2 regions of the Paenibacillus sp. AK121 genome follow, and region 2 is predicted to be linked to the other one. Evidence: riboswitches for the same ligand, from Rfam matches in the RefSeq annotation. Region 2 holds a riboswitch; the other holds the start of a gene.

Region 1 (12,326 bases), on a different contig from region 2:
CGGAGGAGAAAATCCAGGCAGGCGCGTGGACGGTGGAAGAGGCACCGGAACGGGCAAAGGAAAGTTTCGCAACATACTTGCCGCAAAGACTGGGTACACCTCATGCTCACCTGTATATGCTTGAGTACTCAGATAGTACGGGTCAGGGCCGAGAGGAAGTGGGATATATCTGGTTCAATATTACAGAAGGTACGCAGGGCAAAGAGGCCTTTTTGCTGGATATTCTCGTTTACGATTCATATCAGGGGCAAGGCCTGGGTACGTTGACGATGCAGGCGTTGGAACAAGAAGCTCGGAAGCTGGGTGCGGTTCGCATCGGTCTGCATGTATTTGGGCATAATGAGCGGGCTTTACATGTATATCGCAAGTCTGGTTATCGGGTTACGGATATCCAGATGAGCAAGGAAATCTAAATAAAGAAATCTAAATAGGGATGCGGCAAAACCCTAAATTCACAGTCATATGCTTGCCGCATGTATAGGTTCTCCTATATAATGTGGGTTGGTAAACTAACAGATGGTATAACGCATATTTTATATAAACGGGAGTTGTTCTGATTATGGCTTTAAAAGCGGGGATCGTGGGTCTGCCGAACGTGGGCAAATCAACACTGTTTAACGCAATAACGCAGGCGGGAGCGGAATCCGCAAACTATCCATTTTGTACAATTGACCCTAATGTAGGGGTCGTTGAAGTACCGGACGAGCGGCTGGATAAGCTGACTGAACTGGTAGTACCGAACAAAACGGTACCAACGGCTTTTGAATTTGTTGATATTGCAGGACTTGTACGAGGTGCCAGCAAAGGCGAGGGTTTGGGCAACAAGTTTTTGGCTCATATTCGTGAAGTAGATGCCATTGTTCATGTGGTACGCTGCTTTGAAGATGAGAATATTACCCATGTGGACGGCAAAATTGATCCGATCAGCGACATTCAGACGATTAATCTGGAATTGATTCTGGCGGATATCGAAAGTGTAGACAAGCGCATTGAACGTTCCCGCAAAAACATGAAGGGCGGCAACAAGCAGTATGCCCAGGAGGTTGAAGTACTGGAACGGATCAAGGAATCGCTGTATGCTGACAAACCTGCACGTAGCGTAGAATTGTCAGAAGACGAAAAGTTGATTATACGCGACCTTCATTTGCTTACAATGAAGCCTGTATTGTACGCGGCTAATGTCAGCGAAGATGGTGTAACGGAAGCTGACAGCAATCCATATGTGCAAAAGGTACGTGAATTTGCAGTGGCGGAAAATGCTGAAGTGGTACCGATCAGCGCTAAAGTAGAGGCTGAAATTGCTGAGCTGGAAGGCGAAGACAAGGCAATGTTCCTTGAGGAACTGGGGCTGGCTGAATCCGGTCTGAACCGTCTGATCAAAGCAGCTTACCGCTTGTTGGGACTGTATACGTATTTCACAGCAGGTGTGCAGGAAGTACGCGCATGGACTATTCACAAAGGAACAAAAGCACCTGGCGCTGCGGGCGTAATCCACTCGGATTTTGAACGCGGATTTATTCGGGCTGAGGTTGTATCCTATGATGATTTGGTCGCTGCTGGATCTATGAACGGGGCCAAGGAACGTGGTCAGCTTCGTTTGGAAGGCAAGGAATATGTGGTGCAGGACGGAGACGTAATGCATTTCCGTTTTAATGTTTAGTATGCATCTCGGCGTATAACAAACAGAGTTTATATACAAACATATTAAGTAATGATATATGTGTTGCCTGCATGTACCAATTACGTAGTCGCTGCCTGTCCCGGGCGGCGGCTTTTTATATTTGATTCGCATTTCTTTTATTAGTTGAGAGTTTGTTATTCAACTCTTTAGCGAGATTTTGTTTATTCGACTTCAATTGATTTGCGGATTTTTGCAAAATCCTAAATTAGCAAGTATTTTATGTAGCTAATTAATCGAATAGTTGTTATAATAAAGAGCTGTAGCCAGTGAATTTAAAGCTGGTTTCATATTAATTTAACTGAAGAGGTGAATCGCTTGTTGGACCGATTGCAATCATTGGCGGACCGCTACGATAAACTGAGCGAACTGCTCTGCGATCCGGATGTGGCGAACGATAGCAAAAAACTTAGAGATTATTCCAAAGAACAGTCTGATTTACAGCCTGCTTATGAAGCATATACCGAATATAAAACTGTCGTTGAGGAGCTGGACGCTGCTAAAGCCATGCAGGCAGAAAAGCTGGACGACGAGATGCGTGAAATGGTCAAAATGGAGATTGAAGAGCTGAGTGCCCGTAAGCGGGAGCTGGACGAGAAAATTCGTATTTTGCTGCTGCCGAAGGACCCGAACGATGATAAGAACGTTATTATCGAAATTCGTGGTGCTGCGGGTGGGGACGAGGCCGCGCTGTTTGCAGCGGACTTGTACCGGATGTACACGCGTTATGCAGATACCCAAGGCTGGCGTGTAGAGCTGATGGATGCAAACATGAATGACCTTGGAGGCTTTAAAGAGGTTATTTTCATGATTAACGGACGCGGTGCATACAGCAAAATGAAATTCGAAAGTGGCGCGCACCGTGTACAGCGGATTCCGACAACTGAATCTGGCGGACGTATTCATACATCTACCTCCACGGTGTCTGTGATGCCTGAGGCAGAGGAAGTGGATATCGAAATTTTAGACAAGGATATCCGCGTGGATACTTTCTGCTCCAGCGGTGCGGGCGGTCAGTCCGTTAATACAACCAAGTCGGCGGTGCGTGTAACGCATATGCCAACAGGTATTGTGGCAACCTGCCAGGACGGCAAGTCCCAAAACTCCAACAAGGAGAAGGCGCTGCAAGTTTTGCGTGCCCGTATTTCGGATATGATGCGCCAGGAAGAGGAAGCCAAATATGCAGGCGAGCGTAAGAGCAAAGTAGGTACTGGAGACCGCAGTGAGCGTATACGTACTTACAACTTCCCGCAAAGCCGTGTAACGGATCATCGCATTGGTTTAACCATGCACAAGCTGGACCAGGTGATGAACGGAGAGATCGAAGAAATCGTATCAGCACTCACGATTGCAGAGCAGGCTGATTTGATGGAACAAGAGGTTTAAGTTTTGGGGAACGAACGCGATTGTGTGTATCGGATGCCGCCGGAACGGAACATGAGTGTCAGAGAAGCCTTAGTTGAGGCTTCTTCTTTTTTAGGAAGTTGCGGCGTGTTGGAGCCGCAGCATAATGCCCGCTTGCTGCTGGAACATGTGCTTGGACTGGAAGGTACGAGGTTTTACGCCGCTCTGGGCGATCCGTTCCCTTCCTCCGTCAAGGACACATGGGAACGGATCATCGCCCGCAAAGCTGCGGGTGAACCGGCGCAGTATATTATCGGACAGCAGGAATTTTATGGCCGCCCGTTCGCGGTTTCACCGTCGGTGCTGATTCCGCGCCCCGAGACGGAACTGCTCGTCGAGGCGATACTCCAGCACGGCGACCGGCTGTGGCCGAGCGGTGCTCCGCACGCGCTCGACATCGGTACGGGCAGCGGCGCGATTGCCGTGACACTGGCGGCTGAGCGGCCGCGCTGGCACGTGGCGGCGGGGGATATTTCTGCCGCTGCGCTCGAAATGGCGGCCCAGAACGCTGCCGCAAACGGCGCAGCCGTAGAATTCCGCGAGGGCGATCTACTGGCGCCGTTTACGGGAACGGTGGTGGACATCCTCGTGTCCAACCCGCCATATATCCCGGCTGCTGACATCGCTGGCTTGCAGCCAGAGGTGCGCGACCATGAGCCGCGAATGGCGCTGGATGGCGGTCCTGACGGGCTTGGCCCGTATCGGGCAATGCTGGAGCAGCTGGGGCTCCTTCAGGCCCCGCCCCGGCTAATCGGGTTTGAGCTGGGGATGGGACAGGCCAGAGACGTGGCTGGTCTGCTGGAACAGGCAGGTCACTGGAAGAACATTCTAATCATTCCTGACCTTGCGGGGATCGAGCGACATGTCCTAGGCGTCTCGGAGTAGTGCTGCATTTTCTTTTTGCGAGTCTTTCCTTTAGAATAAGAGGAGTATGACCGAGAAACGGCTCAGGGGGAAATCATGCTTCAGAAATTGAAAAAAATTGATGGTCCGGTTATTTTTATTCTGGTTTTGCTCATGGCGATTAGTATCATAACGGTATACAGTGCTGGTAGGGGTCCTACGAACTTGGCAGAGCACGGCAACGACTACCAGAAGATGATCGGGTATTATATATTGGGCTTTGTAGCGATCTTGGGTTTAGCGATAGTCGATTTTCGGATATTCATTAAAAAAGCCTTGTATGTATATGGAGGCGGGATATTCCTGTTGATTCTCGGCTTTTTTGGCGGGACGGTTAATAACTCTCAAGGCTTTTTGAAAATTGGTGGCTTAAATCTTCAGCCTGCCGAGGTATTCAAGCTGGTTCTTATCATTTTTTTGGCGTATATGCTGATTAAAAAGCGCAAGAGCAAGCTGTATTTTATTCAAGATGTTCTTCCAGTTGCTCTGGTGAGCTTTGTCCCGTTTGCCATGGTCATGGCACAAAATGACTTGGGTAATGCGCTCGGTTACATTGTCATCGTCATTGGTATGCTATGGATTGGTAATGTGAAGGCATCCCATGCGCTAATCGGATTTATCGTATTTGCAGTCGCCGTTGGTGGAGGGATCAAAGCGTATATTTCGTTTCACGATGAGATTGATTCCTTTATGAAAGGTATTGGCCGTAGTCACTGGGTAGAGCGTTTGGACCCTTGGCTGGTACCGGAAGAAGCAACCGCGAAGGCATCTTATCATACGAAAAATGCCAAACTGGCCATAGCTTCTGGCGGGATGATGGGCAAGGGCTTTTTGCAAGGAACCTCGGTACAGTCCGGGCGTGTTCCCTATACGTATGCGGATTCTATTTTTGTAGTTGTAGCAGAGGAGTTTGGGTTTGTAGGCTCATCCATTCTGCTATTGCTATATTTTATTTTGATTCACCGAATGATCCTGATTTCGCTGGAATGTCGGGATCGGGCTGGCCCGTATATAATTGTCGGGATTGTGTCCATGTTGCTGTATCAGATTTTTGAGAACATTGGTGCGTTTCTGGGCATTATGCCACTTACGGGGATTACGCTTCCATTCATAAGCTATGGCGGTACCTCGTTGCTTATTAACATGGCTAGTATTGGCTTGGTTATGAGTATTAAGGTGCATGGCCAGGAGTTAGAGGATGACCTGCCACAGCCTTCCAGAGTAAGCTTGACGAAGGCGAAAAAAGCCTAGTACAGGCGGATTGTGACTAAATATTGATGGTTATTTGACGAGTTGAAACGGTGTAGCAAAAGAGTCCAGATTGTGAAATCTGGGCTTTTTTATATTCCTAGGTGACGATCAAGCTTGCAATAGCCTGAATTTTTTACGAGATTCATAGGTTTAGACTCTCCCAAACCGGACAGACTGATAGACATGATAGAGTTTGGGTTTGGGGGGACGAAAATGAGAAGTTGGATGAAGCAAACTGCAATGATACTCTTTTGTATATCGATATTAATGATGTCTTGGGAAGGTCAAAAAACGGACGCTGCGATGACCACGGGAGCAAGAGGGACTTTAGCGTCTGGAGTGGCCACCACAGGGTTGAAGGTAATTCCGCACGATTCCATCCGACTGCGCATTTTGGCTAATTCGGATCGTCCAGAGGATCAGTTGGTTAAGCGCGAAATACGGGACGCTATCGTGCAGCAGATGAATGCGTGGGTGGGTGAGCTGGACAATCCACAAAGCCTAAATCAAGCCAGAGTGTTGATTGATGCACATTTGCCTGAAATTGATCGCTTGGTAGGTTCAGAACTAGCTCGACGCGGTATAGCGTATGATCATCAGGTAGAGCTGGCAAGTGTACCTTTTCCGACGAAAATGTACGGTGGTCTTGTCTACCCGGCAGGGAATTATGAGGCGCTTCGAGTTACACTGGGGCAAGGAAAAGGACAAAATTGGTGGTGTGTGCTGTTCCCGCCGTTGTGCTTTATTGATGCAGGCAGTGGTGAAGCAACAGCACAAACTGTATCGGCAAAAACGAGTCAAGAAGACAATCAAACGAATGCTGCTGACAAAGAGCCGGAAGTACGTTTTTTCCTGTGGGATGCCCTTACGGGTCTGTGGAGCTGGGTGACTGGCTTGTTTGCCTAAACGTCTCGTCAGAGCTATGGAAAAGAGAACAACGAGGGTAAGTTTCCCCATATGTTATAATGGAACTTACGATAGATATACAGATAGCAGAGCCAAATTGATCTGATTTGTTAAAGCGGGTTTCTTGGGGATCAGGGCAATGAAATGGCCTATATGACAATAAGATATGGGATGATCTGATATGAGCGATAAGGTGAATCAAATGCATGACTTGCACGCAGGTTTTGTGAAAAAAGAGATAGAAGAGCAGGAGCAGGCATTACAGCCTTCGCATACACACTGGTGGGATGTAAGATGTCTGGTTTCTGATGAGGACACGACTATACCTGCTACCTTGTCTTTTGAGGTGGAAAAAGCGGCTTCCGTTGGTTCTGTCAACAACACAGACGGGGATGATCCTGACGAGCTTTCAGCTGAACAGGCTCTAATCACTGCGGAAAAGGGCATACGGGAGGCCGCCGTACTTCTCCAGGCTGGAGAGACGGTAGCCTTTCCTACGGAAACCGTGTACGGACTGGGGGCCGATGCGCGCAGCACTAAAGCGGTAGAGGCGGTATTCGCTGCTAAAGGGCGTCCGTCCGATAATCCGCTCATTGTACATATTTCCGATGCTGCTCAATTAAAAGGCATGGTAGCGGAAATAAACGATACAGCCCGAGCGCTGATGAATGCATTTTGGCCAGGACCGCTGACCATCGTATTGCCGGTAGTGCCGCAGGCACTGTCATCGCGTGTGACCGCAGGCTTGGACACGGTCGGTGTACGCATGCCGGATCATCCGATCGCGCTGCGCTTGATCACGGAAGCTGGTTGCCCGCTGGCTGCACCAAGCGCCAACCGCTCGGGAAGACCCAGCCCGACTCTAGCACAGCATGTGCTGGAGGACCTGGAGGGCCGCATCGGCGGCATTTTGGACGGAGGCCCCACGGGGGTGGGACTGGAGTCCACAGTAGTACAAGTCGGTGACGACGGAACCGTCACCATTCTGCGCCCCGGCGGCGTGACGGCTGAACAGCTCGCTACGGTTGCTCGCGCCGTCGTACTGGACCCGGCGCTGGCTGACACACCCGGGCAGGACGCCCATAGCCTGGCGCCACGCTCGCCGGGCATGAAGTATACGCACTATGCGCCGCGAGGGCGCTTGAGTGTGGTACAAGGCCCGTCGTCTGTTGAAGTGACGGGCTGGATTCGCACCGCGTTGGCGGAGGCTACCGCGCGCGGGGAGCGCACGGCGGTGCTCGCGTTCGACGACCATGCCGCCAGCTACGCCGGAGAACGAGTCTACACGCTGGGCAAGCTGGACGCGCTTCATGAGGCGGCACAGCGCCTATATGGCGTGCTGCGCCGCTGCGATGAGGACGGTGTCACCTACATTTTGGCGGAAGCCTGTCCGCCGAAAGGATTGGGAGACGCTGTCATGAATCGACTGCTTAAAGCGGCAGGTCATCGAATCATCCGTCTGTAGCTTCTGAAAGAATGGAGTCTCTTATTTTAATTTCTCCTCTCTCCGCGTCTCTGTTTTGGGTATTTTCAGTGCCTGCTTGTACTGATTTGCCCCTTGTCCGCATAACGTGTACAAGAACAGACGGATAATGGAGGGATGGAGTATGCTGGCAGCCTCTGCCGATGCTGGGCAGGTTGTAACGATTCTGATCATGGCAGTAGCGCTAGGGATGGATGCGCTATCGCTGGGCGTAGGGATCGGTATGAAGGGGATACGCCTGCGAGACGTGCTGCGCATCAGCACTGTGATTGGTTTTTTTCACATCCTGATGCCATTGCTGGGAATGTTCACAGGCCATTATATGAGTTCTTTATTAGGCCATGTAACGACCTACTTCGCAGGGGGATTACTCATCCTTTTGGGCGGGCATATGGTATATAATTCCTTCAAGGGGGACGGCGTACACGTATTGGATCATCGGTCGCCATTGGGTCTTTTGCTGTTTGCGCTTGGGGTGAGCATTGACTCATTTTCTGTGGGAGTGTCACTGGGAATGTTCCAGAGTGACCTGGTGCTGACTGTTCTGGCCTTTGGTTTTTGCGGGGGAGCGATGGCGATGCTGGGGCTGTTACTGGGGCGCAAGGTCAGCCGTAATCTTGGGGATTATGGAGAAGCGGTGGGCGGTGCTATTTTGCTGGCATTCGGCTTTATGTTTATGTTTTGATTTTAACGTAGACAGTGTAAAATAAATACAGGATTTGAGTAATCCTCTGTTTATATATTTTCAACATACGGGGGGTGAAGACGTTGAAGAATATTTTATTTGTATGCACTGGGAACACCTGTCGCAGTCCAATGGCTGAGGGAATGCTGCGTAAGCTGGCTGCTGAGCATGGTCTGGAACTGGACGTGCGTTCCGCTGGAGTAGCTGCGATGGACGGCACGCCGATATCCCGACATGCAGAGGCGATTCTGCGTGATCACGATATATCCGATCAGATCACTTCAACTCCTTTAAGCGACGGGCTTGCCGAGTGGGCACATCTGATCTTAACCTTGACACAAGGACATAAACAGCATGTCGTACAGCGGTTCCCCCAAACGGCAGGCAAAGTATTTACGCTGAAGGAATATGTGGAGGACCGGGACGCAGTGCTGAATGACGTACAGGAGTTAGATGGCTTGTATGCTTCACAGCAGTTGATGGCTTCACTCGGACAAGAGCTATCGACGCAGGAGCGTGAACGAATGATTGAATTACACCAACGGATTCCGGGCTTCGATATCTCAGATCCATTTGGTGGTTCGCGTGAGGACTACGATGTCACAGCGGCAGAAATCCGTACGGCTTTGCATAAGTTGTTGGACAAGCTAAAAGGTTCTTCCGAATAAAATCGGCACCGTTCCTCTATTTTGTACGGAATCTGTTGATTTTCGACGGTTAATCCGTTAAGATAAGGTGGAAAAATGAGAATCCGGTGTAACTGGCGACAAAAGTGGGATCAACCACGATGGAGCATCGGATATACGGCCGGTCGCCTGGGCAAAAGAGCAATTCCACATAGGTGTGGACTGCTCTTTTTTCGTATACAAGCTACAGCAGATCTTCTGCTGCCTTCTTGTTCTTCCATTTTTTCTGCTCGAAATCTGAAACATCGGCTATAATATAGTCAGATTGTGATCAGGAGAGAGTGTGTTGAACTTGGGCATGAAACCGTGCCTAGTCTCTGAGAGGCTGTTCAACCAAAGGAGGTTCCAATGGTAGAACAATTGGATCATGAGATTTCACTCGAAGCACAGACCGCTTCTGTCGTGCGGGAAATTGCAGAAGCGGCCAGTCTCAAAGCTGGTCGCCTGCTGGTTATTGGCGCAAGCACGAGTGAAGTGGCTGGAAGTCGGATCGGCACAGCAGGAGCGCTCGATGTGGCTCAGCAAGTGCTGTCTGGAGTAGAATCCGTTCGCAGAGAGTATGGCTTTGATGTGGCGTTTCAATGCTGTGAGCACTTGAACCGAGCACTGGTCGTTGAGCGTGCTCTACTGGAGCGATTAGGACTGATGGAGGTTGCGGCTGTTCCTGTTCGTACAGCAGGGGGCTCTATGGCTACCGTTGCCTATCGCTCTATGGATGATGCATGTCTGGCGGCGAACGTGCAGGCTCATGCCGGGATAGACATCGGCGAAACGCTGATTGGCATGCATCTACGCCCAATTGCCGTTCCGTTTCGCCCAAGCCTTCGCTGGATTGGTGAAGCACGTGTGACAGCTGCGTTCACTCGTCCTCCACTTATTGGCGGACAACGGGCAGTGTACAGTCTGGAACAAGAAGCCGGCGGAAACTGCGATTAGCATTTGTCATGTCGGCATGTTAGTACTGATCTTTTTTGCATTAATGATGAGGTACCCAACAGAGGAACAGGCATTTGCTTGTATACCCAAAATTTGACCATGGAGAGGGAGTAATCAATCATGATGGAACATCTGCGTAAAAGTGACCCGGCAGTGATGGAAGCAATGGGGCTTGAACTGAAACGGCAACGCCACAATATCGAGCTGATCGCATCCGAGAATATCGTCAGTGAAGCAGTAATGGAAGCCATGGGCTCCGTGCTTACCAATAAATATGCTGAAGGTTATCCGAACAAACGCTACTATGGTGGCTGTGAGCATGTAGATATCGTTGAAGATATTGCACGTGACCGCGCGAAAGAATTATTCGGCGCCGAGCATGCGAACGTGCAGCCTCACTCTGGAGCACAAGCTAACATGGCGGTATATCTGGCAGCTCTTCAACCTGGAGATACTGTACTGGGTATGAATCTGGCGCATGGCGGCCACTTAACACACGGAAGCCCGGTTAATGCCTCCGGTTTGTTGTATAACTTTGCTGCTTACGGTGTACGTGAAGACAACTTCCGTATCGACTACGATGAAGTGCGCAAAGCAGCCTTCAAGCACCGCCCACGTTTGATCGTAGCTGGTGCAAGTGCATATCCGCGTACTATTGATTTTGAAGCTTTTGCTTCCATTGCTAATGATGTAGGTGCTTTGTTCATGGTGGATATGGCACATATCGCAGGTCTCGTGGCAGCAGGGATTCACCCTAGTCCAGTTCCTCATGCCCAATTTGTGACAACAACGACACACAAAACGCTACGTGGTCCGCGTGGGGGTCTAATTCTGACTCGCAAAGCGTGGGCGCAAGCGATTGATAAAGCTATCTTCCCTGGTACTCAAGGAGGACCACTGATGCACGTGATCGCATCCAAAGCAGTTGCTTTGGGTGAAGCGCTCCAGCCATCATTCAAAACCTATGCGCAAAACGTAGTTCGCAACGCACAGGTGCTGGCTGAAACACTGCTGGCAGAGGGGATTAATATTGTATCTGGTGGTACGGATAATCACCTGATGCTGTTGGACACACGCAATTTGAATATCACAGGTAAAGAAGCGGAGCATGTATTGGATTCTGTGGGTATCACGGTCAACAAAAACGCCATTCCTTTTGACCCAACGAGTCCGTTTGTTACTAGCGGGATCCGTATTGGTACACCTGCTGCAACTTCTCGTGGTATGGATGAAGAGGCTATGGTTAAAATCGGTAAAATCATTGCTGATACTCTTAAAAATCCAAAAGATGATACTGTATTGTCCAAAGCAAGCCAAGCAGTTGGCGAGTTAACAGACAAGTTCCCAATCTATACAGGAACCCAATACTAATTCATCGTCATTCCTTTTAATCTTATATGATAAGGCTGTTTTCCTTTCGTTAGCGGAGGGGGAACAGCCTTTTTTGTGTCCAGACGACTCGAAACTTACATTTTTGGGTAATAAGCGATTGCAGTAAGGATTATGCGCGTTTTCCTTCATGATCTACGACAAAGGAGTGATTGCAATGAGCCAAAGAAAATCCGCGCAATTATTGCAGCAGCTCGTATTTGTGGGACCGATGGCGTTGTTTTTCGTCTTAATTATGGTCATTCCGTTCCTGCTGGGGCTGTATTATTCCATGACGAACTGGGATGGCGTATCTGAACATGTCAGATGGCTCGGGCTAGGGAATTACATTCATATTTTTAGAGATGATCCAGATTTCCGTAATGCTTTTTGGTTTACGGTCCGTTTTACCGTATGTGGTGTCATTTTAACTAACCTGGTGGGCTTTTTCCTGGCCTATGCGCTTACAAAGCCATTGCGTACCCGCAATGCACTGCGAACTGTATTTTTTATGCCTAATATGATCGGCGGCTTACTGCTCGGCTTCATCTGGCAATTTATATTTGTACGCGGTTTTTCGGCGGTGGGAGAGGCGACAGGGCTATCTTTTTTCAAACTACCGTGGTTGGGTGATGGGCCTACTGCTTTTTGGGGAACTGTCATTGTGTTTGTTTGGCAATACGCAGGTTATCTCATGGTTATTTACATATCCTCTCTAAATAATGTTCCGCACGCCCTTATTGAATCGGCCCAAATTGACGGTGCGAGCCGAAGACAGATTTTGCGTCATATCGTGGTGCCGCTTATTATGCCAGCAGTGACCGTCTGCTTGTTCCTAGCGATATCCTGGTCCTTTAAAGTATTTGAGTTGAATTTGGCTTTAACAAAGGGTGGGCCATTCAAGGCGACTGAGTCTGTAGCGTTGGACATATATAATGAAGCGTTTACAAATAATCGACTTGGATTGGGAACTGCCAAGGCTATGATTTTCTTCGTGGTCGTTGCGATCATTACCAGCATTCAGGT
Region 2 (12,326 bases):
ATTTCAGAGGCGGCTGCTTTAGATCCCGCTGCTTGGAAAATGTCCTACGTATTTCATAATGCTAAAGGAGAGGTTATAGCTCCTGAAATGCTGCCGTCCGACTTGATACTTCGGGTAGAGGATTCCAGAGGAATATTTGACGAGGATGGAAAGATTGCCAATCTGCATTTGATTCCAGCAGTGAACTCAGCCATTCCATTAAAAATTGTGGTTGAGTCACCATCCCAGGGGATTCACTTCACATCTGATGCGGAATTAAGGGTAGAACCCGGAGAACGCAAGAAGCAATATTTTGCTGTCTCCATCATGCTGCAGGGAAGCGTGACTACCGTAGACCAAATCAAGCAATCTCGTCAATTGCTGATGGATCACTTTGGTCCCAACATCAAAGTGACGTGGGCGATGGAAAACGGATTTGTTTTTGTGGAATCGAACCGACCGCAGCTTAAACAGGTTCTGGATTACGTCGATCAGTATGGAGATGAAGTCGGGATACTGGCCGGGTATCCGAACCAGCAGAAGTTTCCTGTTTGGGAAGTAAAGATGGATGAGTGGCTGTACATGTACCGTTACAATGCATTCAATGAGCTACACCAATCTGGTTCGATGGGATCACCATCCGTGTTTGAAAGCATGGATACAGACCAATATCGGAAGTATCTGCCGAAATCATTGACCAGCTTTACGGTGAATCCTGAACAGACTCAATGGTTAAAAGATCACTATCGAATTACATCCGCGATGGGATGGTCGGCTACACAATATAATGTCAACGGCATGTATGGTGAGGGCTCACCTTTGATGCCTTACTGGTCTAATAAAGACAATCCGATTGTTCCCGCACAAGGAATTACTGATAATAGCGGTACCGTATTCATGAACTCGGTTACGATTGATCCGATTGGATCACGCTATACCAAAGATTCCTCACGCTGGACTCTTCATCCGGGTGACCCCTATGTGACGGAGACGGATGCGGCACCACAACTGTATATAGTACAGCAATATTTGGATAACCCTTATCAACGTATAAATACGGTAAACTACTTGTCCATTATTTTGGACATTAACGCACTTGCAAACACCCATAACATGGGTCCAATATGGGAGAACTTTGTGAATCATTTCCCGCTTGATCGCAAGGTCGAGATTGTGGGTGTGGACGGGCTGAAACAGGTTTATGAATCGGTAGCAGGATCCAATAATGATCATACCGAGTTTACGCTCATGTTTAGAGGCTCAGGTATTAAGACGGCTATGGATTCCAATAATTCACCAGCAAATCTGCGCTATTTGTGGACTGAAAATGCCTCACAGCGGATTATTTTATCCAAAGAGGATGGGGATGCGGAATGGTCTATTATTGACTTTACCGATTATACCCAAAAACCGGTTCCGAAGATGGATTACAACCTGGATGGTCACACGGACGTAAGCTATGTCACCGGAAGGAACTTCAAGCTAAGTCCAACGGCTCCTTTAACAGCAGATGAAATTCAGCGCGTGAAAGCTCGTTTGAAGGACATCTATTTCGTGGAAGAAGTGAACTATCAGTAAGTGTATGAAGTGATAAAACTTGTAGGACCTGAGTTTTATGAAAAGAGGGCGCCCCATAGCCATGGAAATGGCTGTGAAGCGCCCTTTGCTTTAAAGAAGGATATTCCGCGTTTTATACCCACTCCACAATCTGATCTACAGGTCGCCGAGTTTTGTCGCGCGGTTCGTTCAGGCGGTAGCCAAAAGCCACCATGCAAGAAATACCGAAATGCTCGGCATCCATAATGCCTTCTTCGGAAAGGATGCGTTCAATTTCTTGTTTATTAAAACCCTCGATCGGGCAGGAATCAATGCCGATTTGAGCTGCGGCAGTCATCATATTGCCCAGAGCGATATAGGTTTGTCGGCATGCCCACTCGAACATAGCTCTTTCATTTTCCTCAAGCGCAAAATCTGATTTTAGGAAGGCATCATATACCTTCTCTTTGCCTTGCATCACTTCAACAGGTAATTGCTGCACGTTTTCCATCATATTCTTGATATAATCGGATGAAGCTACCATATCTTTAGGCAATCTGGAGAGAATAAGTACGAAATGGCTTGCTGTTGGTAGCTGTTTTGTAGCCCCCCAAGAATAGGGCAGCAGTTTCTCACGCATCTCTTTACTTTGGACGACAACAAATTTCCAGGGTTCAAAGCCAAACGAGCTTGGAGATAAACGACCGGTTTCAAGAATAAACTCAAAATCGGAATCGCTAATTTTCTTATGACTATCAAATTCCTTTGTAGCATGTCTGAACTTGTATGCAGCTAAAATTTGATCTTTAGTGGTTGTTAGGGTTTCCATCGTGATTCCACTCCTTATGGATGTGATTGAAATTGACGCTTATCAAGTGCATGACTAATATTAGAATATATATGACCGTTTTGGAAGTACGCACATTAATGTGCTGTAGTATATAAAATGATACCAAGGAGGAGAAGGGCCAATGCGCAATCGGAAAGGCGGCTTTGGTGAGTGTACCGCTGGGAATGATCAGGCGTGTCCTGTTGAGTACACGTTGGATGTGATTGGGGGCAAGTGGAAAGGGATTATTTTATACCATCTCATGTATGGGACTAAGCGATTTAGTGATTTTCGGCGGATCTGTCCGGGAATTACCCAGCGTATGCTGACACTTCAATTGCGCGAGCTGGAAGAGGATGGTGTCGTTCACCGTGAAGTCTACCAACAGGTTCCGCCTAAGGTCGAATACTCTCTCACCGAATTTGGAGAAACACTGATCCCGATTATTAACTTGATGAAGGATTGGGGAGAAGAATATAAAACAAAACAGCGATCACCAGCAAGCAGCCTCCAGCAACCTAGCCCCAATGTGTAGGTTTTTGAGACGGCTTCACGAAAAGACCTGGCCAATATTTTGGCAGGTCTTTTTATTTTAGTAGTGAAATAATACAAAGTTCGCTTTTTAGTTGACAGCAAGGATGGCGCTTGATATATTTCTTACGATATTGATAATCATTATCATGTTGAGATAAGGCTATTCCATATTACATAGGGGGCTAATAGGTTGAGGAACAAATCGATTTTTATGCTGGCTACTTTGATGCTTGTATTGGCTGTATTTATCAGCGCATGCGGCGGAAATAACACTGGAAATAATCCCGTTTCAACTTCAGGAGATAAGCAAGAGTCGGCTTCTACTGGAGAGACAAGAAGCTTTAAAACGGTTAAAGGGGATATTCAAATTCCCGCTAAGCCGCAGCGTATTGTAACGGATTTTTACGGCGGAGAGCTGCTGTCCGTGGGTGCTAACGTGGTGGGTGTAGAGCCGACTGCGTTTAAAAATCCTTTTTTGACCGATTTGCTAAAGGAAAAAGGAACCAAAGAGGTGGGTGATCCGACCAATTTGGAAAAGACGCTGGAACTCAAACCCGATCTAATCGTGGTTATGAAGGATACCAATTATGAGGCTTTGTCTAAAATTGCACCTACCCTGTACATTCCGTACGGTACGACGACTAATATCTATGATACGGTCAAGATGTTCGGCGATATCACTGGGGAAAAGGAGAAGGCTGAGCAATTTATTGCTGCATTTGATAAAAAGGCTGCTGAAGGCCGTGCTCGTCTGAAAGGTGTTATTGACGAAAAGGCAACTTTCGGTTTGTATGAGCTGACGGACAAAAATGCACTTTGGATCTTTGGCGACAATGCGGGTCGAGGCGGACAGGCCGTATACAATGCGCTCAAGCTGAACATGCCGAAGAAGACAGCAAATTCCAAGGAACAAACCATACAGCTTTCAATGGAGGTACTGCCGCAGTATGACGCAGATTACATGTTCCTGACAACCTATGATCCAGATAAAAAGGGAACCGCGCTTAAGCAACTGAAATCGTCCGCTGTGTGGGGGAATCTGCCTGCGGTGAAGAATAATAAAGTGTTTTTTAATGATTTTGATACGTACTATCGCTACGATCCGATCGCTATTACCGGACAGATTGATATGGTTGTGGATATGCTGGTTGAAAGAGAGAAAGAGAATAAAGCTAAAAAATAGGTGTGAGATTCACCTGGAATAAGCACTTCACTACACGGACAACAGACCGCGGTGAGGTGCTTTTTTTGTTGAATTACTGAATAACGAAAAATGACAACACAAAGTATAATAAGCAAATATGTGATCTTTCAAGGAGTAATATACGCAAATTAGAAAGGAGGGAGTCTATTGGAAACATTCTCAACAAATGAAATCATTCAGGCTGATCTAATGGAAACATTTCATCGATTTTTCGGTTTAAATATAATTGAATCTGTGCCCATCCAACGAGGGTGGTTAAATCTAAAATGGAAAATCGCCACGAACAATGGGACTTTTTTATTAAAACAATATAATAAACAAAGATATAAATATTATAATTTTGATGATCTTTTGAGGGCGTTTTCTCAACAAAAAAGATTGCACGGGCTTGGTCTGGCCTGTCCACGGTTATTAAATCATGAGGGGCAGGTTTTTATGGAATCTGAACGGAGAGAACGCTTCCTAGTGATGGAATTTTGTCCAGGTACACTGGTTGCACCAGGGAAGGCTAATGTTTACCAATTATATGAGCTAGGCAAGGCAACTGGAAAAATGCACTGCTTGTTAAACGACGGTACGCTTAGGAGCAAAAATACCCCGAAACTTGTGCTTTCCAGCCGTAAGGAACGTTTAGCACATTGGGATTCAGTATGGAAACAAGCGAAGGAAGCTGATAAAAAAGAGCTTTTGGCTGATATCGAAACCCAGCGTAAAGCAACAGAAATGGTTAATATCGAGATGATAGATGCACTTACGCCCGGTTGGGCCCATCGTGACCTTTGGGCGGACAATGTCCTATTTAACAATGATATGCTCAGTGCAATTCTGGATTTTGATCGACTAGATTATGACTATCCACAGTTGGATATTGCCCGAGCAGTCATGTCTTTTGCTTGGGATAAGCAGTTAAAACTTCCCCTTGTTTCAGCATTTATGGCGGGGTACAGGGAAGAGCGTACGATGATAGAGGGCAGTTTAACAAGATCATTACAATGGCTGTGGTATATGGAAAGTGTTTGGTGGATCAACGTCAATATGGACGAACATTCTGTGCCTATCCGATTCGCTAAAGAAATGAACTGGCTTGCTAGAAATTATAAAGTTCTGCCTGACTTATTAGCAGATATGTAGAGCTTACAGAGATAGAAAACAAAGCGTCAAACAAAACGAGTAAGACTTCCTGCATACTATACGCAGTATATAGAAACAAAAGACCAGTCCAACATGAATCATGTTCGGACTGGTCTTTTATTTACTACTTCGTCGTAATTACGATAGTATCTTCTTTTTGTATCCAATCTACCTTGGCTCCCAGTGTTTCGCTGATGAGCCTCAATGGAAGATAACCAATACCGTTCACCATGAAGGGCGGATTGGTGAGTTCTACAGATTTACCGTTCACTTTTGTTTGGCTGGTTTTGAAATTTATTTCTAGAGAGACGGGGTGGTCTCCTGCCTTGGACTGATTCATTTTCGCTATTTTGCTGTTGTAATCATATGTGACCTCTGCCCCTAGTTTGTCAAATACGGAGCGGAGGGGAATAAATGCCTGGCCGTTGCGGGTAATCACACCGTTACTTAGAGGGACAGGTGTACCATTGAGACGGACGAGAATCGGCTTTTGCACAGGAACTGGCGTACTATAAAGAAATTCATAGTCGCCTATACCGAGTTGCGCGTGTTTGTTAACGCCCCACCCCCACAGGTCGCCGTTTGTTTTTTGCATGATGATGTGCCGTGGGCCTGCTTTGATGCTTTGAATATTTTTGGCAAGTAATGTAAAGGAGACATTGGAGGATAACTTTTCGCCATCTAGAGATGCAACATATACATTACCAGATGTGGTTAGAGCAAGGATGGAGCGTTCAACGAAAAAGGCGTCTTTAACATCCTTTACTCCTGTTAGCAGTATAGGAGTATTAGCATTGTGGTAGGTTGTATTGTCTAAGGCACCTGTAACGGTAGCCCCCCAGAACCATAGCCGACCTTGCTGATCAATGGCGAGATTGGAATACCTATTGGCCTTGATTGTCTTGATGCCTGATAAGGCATGAATTTGCGATACGGATAGAGTTTCGGACGGAGCTACATTTTTATCAAATTCTATGGGCCACGTCCACACGGTACCATCCTTTTTTAAAGCTATGTTTTTAGCAATTGCCGTAATATCCTTTAATGATGAAATAGGTTCGAAGCTCTGCAATGCTTTTGCGTTTTTCCATACACTTCCGTCTTTTCTTAGGAATATCCAGCGCTCCTCATTATCCGGTCTTTCCTCATAGTAACTATCTATATGGGCAACCTCGCCGATGCCAGACAGGGTTTGAAAACGACTAAAGATATTTTTATCTCCGAGTTGATCAGCTGAAAATACATTCCCTTCGTTGTTAAGAGCGAGCATATGATCACCCAAACTACTTACAGCTGCGAGGTTCTGTAGTCCTTCCAGAGGAACAAACTTCACGGATTCAGAAATATTGTTTCTAGGCACATACCATGCAGAGTGGTCTTGCAAGGTAAATACCAGATCGCCTTCGTTGATGATATTAGAGAATGTTTTTACAACGTTCGGCTTGCCCTCTATACGAGTCGGTACGGATTGATTATAGCCCCACAGCCACAAGCTTCCATCGGATTGAATCAGACTTCCGGAATCATAGGAGCGAATATGGGATGTGGAATCATCTCCGGCTGCCCATACACTGGGACTGAGCAGCAATAACGTGATTATACTGAGTAATAGAGTACGTCTTTTCATACGATTTTCCTCATTTCTTGATCAATGTGTATAAGAGAAAAAATGTTCTTAAAGAATATCTCTTATCCATAGACGAAGAAAGGATAGAAAAGTTTTCCATAAGTAATAAATTGCAATAAAATAACCTCCAAACCCAACGATTAAAGATGGGTTTGGAGGTTATTTGTAATCACCAAATAGGCAGAATATTTTGGTTATTACAACTTGCGCACAGTTATAAGCTGATTAATTAGCAATTCGACTGCGAACAGTCAATAAGGTTTGCTCTTTAATTTGTCCGATTTCACGGAGGAGTACGGCTGTTTTGGCTTCGTAGGATTGTTTGACATCCAAGTCCTTGAGCGAGGCAAGGTTAATATCAATGGTAAGCAGGGCCGATTGAGCGGCTGCTTCAAACAAAATCGCGCCGATGCCCAGATCAGAAATCACATTTTTATTGGATATTTCAACAATGTTGTAGGCTTGTGATAGTCCGTCCCGGCATACTTCCAGCAGGCGCATAGGGACCTCAATGGCAGCAATCACCGCTGTTTGTAAGGAATGGGTACGATAGCGCTTTTCTTCGTCTGTTTCTTTGGGCAAACGCAACGCGGTCATGTACTGTTCAAAGGATTGGATGTCTGCGGCCATCAGTTCCTCACAATGTGTAGACAATCTCTCCATGCTGCTAATGACTTGCGTCATTTGTTCACGGAATTGCGCGAATTTTTCTCCTTGTGAAAGGTTGGCGGTCATGGAGGTCATAGCTGCGCCTAGTGCCGCAGCCAGCGCGGATACACTTCCTCCGCCGGGGGTAGGCGCTGCACTTGCAGCTTCTTTCAGAAAATGTGCGATGGACTGATTCCACGACAGTTCACTCATGAATAAATCACCTCTCTGGAGTAATGTTGCAGACGTATCGCTTTGAGCAAGTTTTTGTACAAAATGGCAGTCGTTAAGGTACCCACACCGCCGGGAACGGGAGAAATGGCATGTACCTTTTCTACAACGTCCGGAGCAGCGTCACCCACGATTTTTCCCTCCAGCGTCTCATTAATTCCTGCATCCACGAGAATCAAACCTGGATGCACCATATCCTGCGTAATCACATCAGGGCATCCAACTGCGACGAAGGCAATGTCTGCATGGTTCAGATGCTCTGCAATATCACGTGTACCTGCATGACAGGCGGTGACGGTGGCATTTTCTCTTTGCAGCATGTGGAAAAGGGGAAGTCCCACCGTCTGCCCAATGCCCACGAGCGTGACATTTTTGCCTGCCAAGGAGTGGCCGTAATGCTTCAACAGTTCAATACAGGCTTGAGGTGTAGCGGGGTACAGCCCTGCGTCACCCGTAACGGTAGCCAGCTTGTTATCAGGTGTAATTCCATCAATATCCTTGTAGGGGGCGATGGATTGTTTAATAACGGAGGCGGAAAGATGTTGAGGAAGCGGGAGTTCCAGCATAATGCCATGTACATGGGATGCATCATTTAGGGTGCCGATCAGGTGCAGAAGCTCGGCTTCGCTTACATGACGATTAAAAGTATGGAGATGAAATGAGATGCCCAGCTTCTCTGCTATTTTTTGCTTGGTCCGTGCATAGTATGCAGATGCCGGATCACCTTCTACCAACAGGGTTGCCAGATGGGGACGGTGTCCTTGCTGTTTCATTTGCTCTACTTGGGAACGGATCGTTGCATACACTTGCTCAGCTGCTTCTTTGGATTTCATGATAATAGCCATAGTCCGAGCCTCCTCTGAATTTATCGCATAATAGAATCAACAGGGTGTCATGGTCTTAAAAAACGAAAAAAAGTATTTGCACAAGGTCGTCAAGACAGACGAATCCTCTGCAAATACTTCTCCCAGGCGAACGGTACGCTTTGTTTGTATGCTCCCTCGTGGTTGATTCCACTGACTTCGCCAGTCACATACAGCGTTATATATCTTACATTTTAACAAAAAAACAGCAGAAAGGAAACCCGCGAACATTTGGCAAACAGGTTTGGTTAGTTGTCTATATGACAAATGTCATATGCCCGAACTGACGTTTATGACTACAGCAGATACAGCGGTCTCCTTATACTGAGCTTAGATCAACATGTACGCCTGACAGGATCAAGGTATGGGCTGCATTTTAAAGGAGGATCATAATGGGTATGACACAACTCCCGTTAGCTCAATTGAAAAAAAATATGGCTCCCTACGAGAAAATAAACACGAAATCCAGCGTTCTGCAACTTATCAATACCTTGGGACCGCTGATCCTATTGTGGTATGCCGCTTATCTTAGCCTGGCGGTTTCTTACTGGCTTACGCTTCCAATTACCATTATTGCGGCAGGCTTTGTGGTACGGACGTTTATTATTTTTCATGATTGTGGTCATCAATCTTTTTTCAAAAGTCGCAAGCTGAACGATATTGTGGGAACGATTACAGGGATTATTACGCTCTGCCCTTATCACCAATGGAAAAATAGTCACGCGATCCACCATGCAACCAGCAGTAATCTGGATAAAAGAGGCACAGGTGATATGTGGGTGCTCACGGTAGAAGAGTACACAGCGGCTTCCACATGGACACGGCTGGCCTATCGTATATATCGAAATCCTTGGGTTATGTTCGGGCTAGGTCCGATCTATACTTTTTTGATTTCCTATCGGTTTAATGTCAAGACAGCCAAACGTAAGGAAAAAATAAACACTTATGTGACGAATATATCCATCGTTGCATTGTATGCACTGTTGTGCTGGGCTATTGGCTGGCAGGCATTCCTTCTGGTACAGACGCCTATCTTTTTTGTCTCTGGTATGTTGGGAATCTGGCTGTTCTATGTGCAACACCAGTTTGAGGATTCGTATTTTGAGCATGATGAAGAGTGGAGTTATATTAATGCGGCTGTAGAAGGCAGCTCTTACTACAAGCTCCCTAAAGTATTGCAATGGATTACGGGCAATATTGGTTTTCATCACGTTCATCACCTGAGCCCGAAAGTACCAAATTACAATTTGGAGAAAGCTCATGAAGCCACACCGTTGCTGCAAAAGGCGACCACGATCACAGTGAGTAGCAGTCTGCAATCTTTGAAATTCCGACTGTGGGATGAAAGTACCAAAACCTTTCTGACCTTTAAACAAGTAAAGCCGCTGCTTAGCAAACGTGTTGGCGCTTCAAAACCCATCCCCACACCTGTTGTAGGCACGGATAGAAAATAGACGTTGTACGGAAATTGGTATGTTAAGATAAGGATATCTAAAGTAGAAAAGGGTGGCAGGATGCAAAAGTGGTATCAGATTTTCCAAAGAAATACGGGACTTAGCCCTTATGTGTGGGTCGTCTTTTACATCCTGCCCTTTTACTATTTTAGCTCTTCATCTACAAGTCATATTATTCTGGGTACCGCGATTATTTTGGTGTTTTTTGCTTGTTATGTACTGGCTTTTGTCTCTCAAGGCTGGCTCATATACTTCTGGACCAGTGTGCAGATTGCTATATCGATTACGATGACGCTGCTATTTAGCTATATGTATTTTTCCATATTTATCGCTTATCTGATCGGTAATATTAAAAGTAAGGCTGCATTTACGACGCTGTATATAATTTTAATGGTTATTACGATTGGATTAATCAATTATGGATTTGTTTCTCAGAATCCTGTTTTTATTAAGCAGATTCCTTTTATCTTGCTCAATCTGATCGGTGTGATCCTCCTTCCGATTACAAATTTTAATCGCAACAAGAGTGATCGGCTTCAGGTCCAATTAGAGGATGCCAATAAGAAAATATCGGAATTGATCAAGCTGGAGGAACGGCAAAGAATTGCGCGTGACCTGCACGATACCTTGGGTCAGAAGCTGTCACTCATTGGGCTGAAGAGTGATTTGGCAGGCAAGCTACTGGACCAGTACCCGGAACGGGCTCATGTCGAAATTAACGATGTTCGTCTCACGGCAAGAAGTGCGTTAAAAGAAGTACGGGAAATGGTTACTCAAATGCGCGGCATGAGACTAGAGGATGAACTGCTACGTATTCGGCAAATTTTAAAGGCTGCTCACATCGAACTGACCTTGGAGGGCGACCCGAAGCTGGAGCATACGTCATTAATGAATGAAAATGTGCTGAGCATGTGTATGAAGGAAGCCGTAACCAATGTAGTGAAGCACAGTGGAGCTACCGCTTGCTCCATCACCATTGAGCCGTCTCGTAAGGAATTGACCCTGCGGATTCAGGATAATGGAGTTGGTATTATGGGAGAAAATGCAGTCTTTCGGGGACATGGTCTGCAAGGCATGAAGGAAAGGCTCGAATTCGTGAACGGATGTATGGAACTGCGTTCCGATAAGGGAACGACCCTGGTCATTAAGGTGCCCAACATCACTGAAAAGCCGAATGAGGAGGTGGGGCCATGATTCGAATCGTTATCGCAGAAGACCAGCGTATGTTGCTGGGTGCTCTAGCCTCCCTGTTGGACTTGGAAGAAGACATGAAAGTAGTCGGAAAAGCAAGCAACGGGGAAGAAGCTATAGAGCTGGTGAAGCAACATCAGCCAGACATATGCATTATGGACATCGAAATGCCGATAAAAAGCGGATTGGATGCGGCAGAGGAACTCAGAGGCTTGAATTGCAAGGTGCTTATTTTAACAACGTTTGCTCGCCCTGGGTATTTTGAACGAGCGATCAAGGCGGGCACTCACGGTTATTTACTCAAGGACAGTCCTAGTGAAGAACTGGCTTCCTCCATTCGCAGTATTATGGCAGGCCGACGTATTTACGCTCCAGAACTGGTTGATGATGCTTATGCCGAGGTCAACCCGCTAACGGAGCGTGAAAAGACCGTGTTAGCGCTTATTGCTGACGGAAAGAACACCAAAGAGATTGCTGGTGAACTGTTTTTAACAACAGGGACGGTGCGAAATTATATTTCAGTCATTCTCGATAAGCTGGGTGTCAGCAACCGAATTGAGGCGATTACACGTTTTAATGAAAAAGGTTGGTTCAAATGAGAGACAGGCAAAAATATTAAGCAGAACAGGGACGCTATGAAGCCAAACATAGTTGCTCTGTTTTTTTGTTTTATCCATAGATTTGCTATGCCTCTAGTGTAGTTCCTTGTGATACAATAGGATAGTTGTCCATAGGATGGACCTGGAGTACAAGGAGGAGCAGAACCGCATGAAACAAGCCCCATTTATAGCCGTTGAAGGGCCGATCGGAGCAGGCAAAACGACGTTGGCTTCGATGCTTTCAACCGAGCTACATTTGCCGATGATCAAAGAGATTGTCGAGGAAAACCCGTTTCTCGATAAATTCTATCAAAATATAGATGAGTGGAGCTTTCAGTTGGAAATGTTCTTTCTCTGCAATCGGTATAAGCAGCTAGAGGATACTGGCCTGCAATACATCGAGAAAGCCCAGCCTGTAATTTCAGATTACCATATCTATAAAAATCTGATTTTTGCTGAACGTACGCTTAAGGGTGTGAAGCTCGAAAAATATCGCCAAA

The links. A riboswitch is a leader RNA that binds a small molecule or an ion and turns the genes downstream of it on or off. The one in region 2 is predicted to bind ZMP and ZTP.
Region 1: linked by a shared signal. The riboswitch ahead of KSP24_RS05525 (TIGR01440 family protein) and the one ahead of KSP24_RS16100 (bifunctional 5,10-methylenetetrahydrofolate dehydrogenase/5,10-methenyltetrahydrofolate cyclohydrolase) in region 2 are both predicted to bind ZMP and ZTP.

What each region holds. Positions count from the first base shown of each region.
Region 1 is NZ_JAHPJM010000002.1:477,937-490,262, forward strand. Features, by position in the region: gene KSP24_RS05480 (GNAT family N-acetyltransferase) at 1-413, shown strand, start outside; gene ychF (redox-regulated ATPase YchF) at 560-1,660, shown strand; gene prfA (peptide chain release factor 1) at 1,997-3,064, shown strand; gene prmC (peptide chain release factor N(5)-glutamine methyltransferase) at 3,068-3,967, shown strand; gene KSP24_RS05500 (FtsW/RodA/SpoVE family cell cycle protein) at 4,043-5,236, shown strand; gene spoIIR (stage II sporulation protein R) at 5,450-6,142, shown strand; gene KSP24_RS05510 (L-threonylcarbamoyladenylate synthase) at 6,324-7,607, shown strand; gene KSP24_RS05515 (manganese efflux pump MntP) at 7,750-8,310, shown strand; gene KSP24_RS05520 (low molecular weight protein arginine phosphatase) at 8,394-8,978, shown strand; ZMP/ZTP riboswitch at 9,057-9,138, shown strand; gene KSP24_RS05525 (TIGR01440 family protein) at 9,345-9,932, shown strand; gene KSP24_RS05530 (serine hydroxymethyltransferase) at 10,053-11,303, shown strand; gene KSP24_RS05535 (carbohydrate ABC transporter permease) at 11,479-12,326, shown strand, end outside.
Region 2 is NZ_JAHPJM010000008.1:149,767-162,092, reverse strand. Features, by position in the region: gene KSP24_RS16135 (S-layer homology domain-containing protein) at 1-1,557, shown strand, start outside; gene KSP24_RS16130 (NAD(P)H-dependent oxidoreductase) at 1,670-2,344, opposite strand; gene KSP24_RS16125 (winged helix-turn-helix transcriptional regulator) at 2,487-2,879, shown strand; gene KSP24_RS16120 (ABC transporter substrate-binding protein) at 3,069-4,061, shown strand; gene KSP24_RS16115 (phosphotransferase) at 4,230-5,213, shown strand; gene KSP24_RS16110 (stalk domain-containing protein) at 5,338-6,840, opposite strand; gene KSP24_RS16105 (cyclodeaminase/cyclohydrolase family protein) at 7,066-7,701, opposite strand; gene KSP24_RS16100 (bifunctional 5,10-methylenetetrahydrofolate dehydrogenase/5,10-methenyltetrahydrofolate cyclohydrolase) at 7,698-8,564, opposite strand; ZMP/ZTP riboswitch at 8,678-8,762, opposite strand; gene desA (Delta(5) desaturase DesA) at 8,975-10,036, shown strand; gene KSP24_RS16090 (sensor histidine kinase) at 10,097-11,230, shown strand; gene KSP24_RS16085 (response regulator transcription factor) at 11,227-11,826, shown strand; gene KSP24_RS16080 (deoxynucleoside kinase) at 11,996-12,326, shown strand, end outside.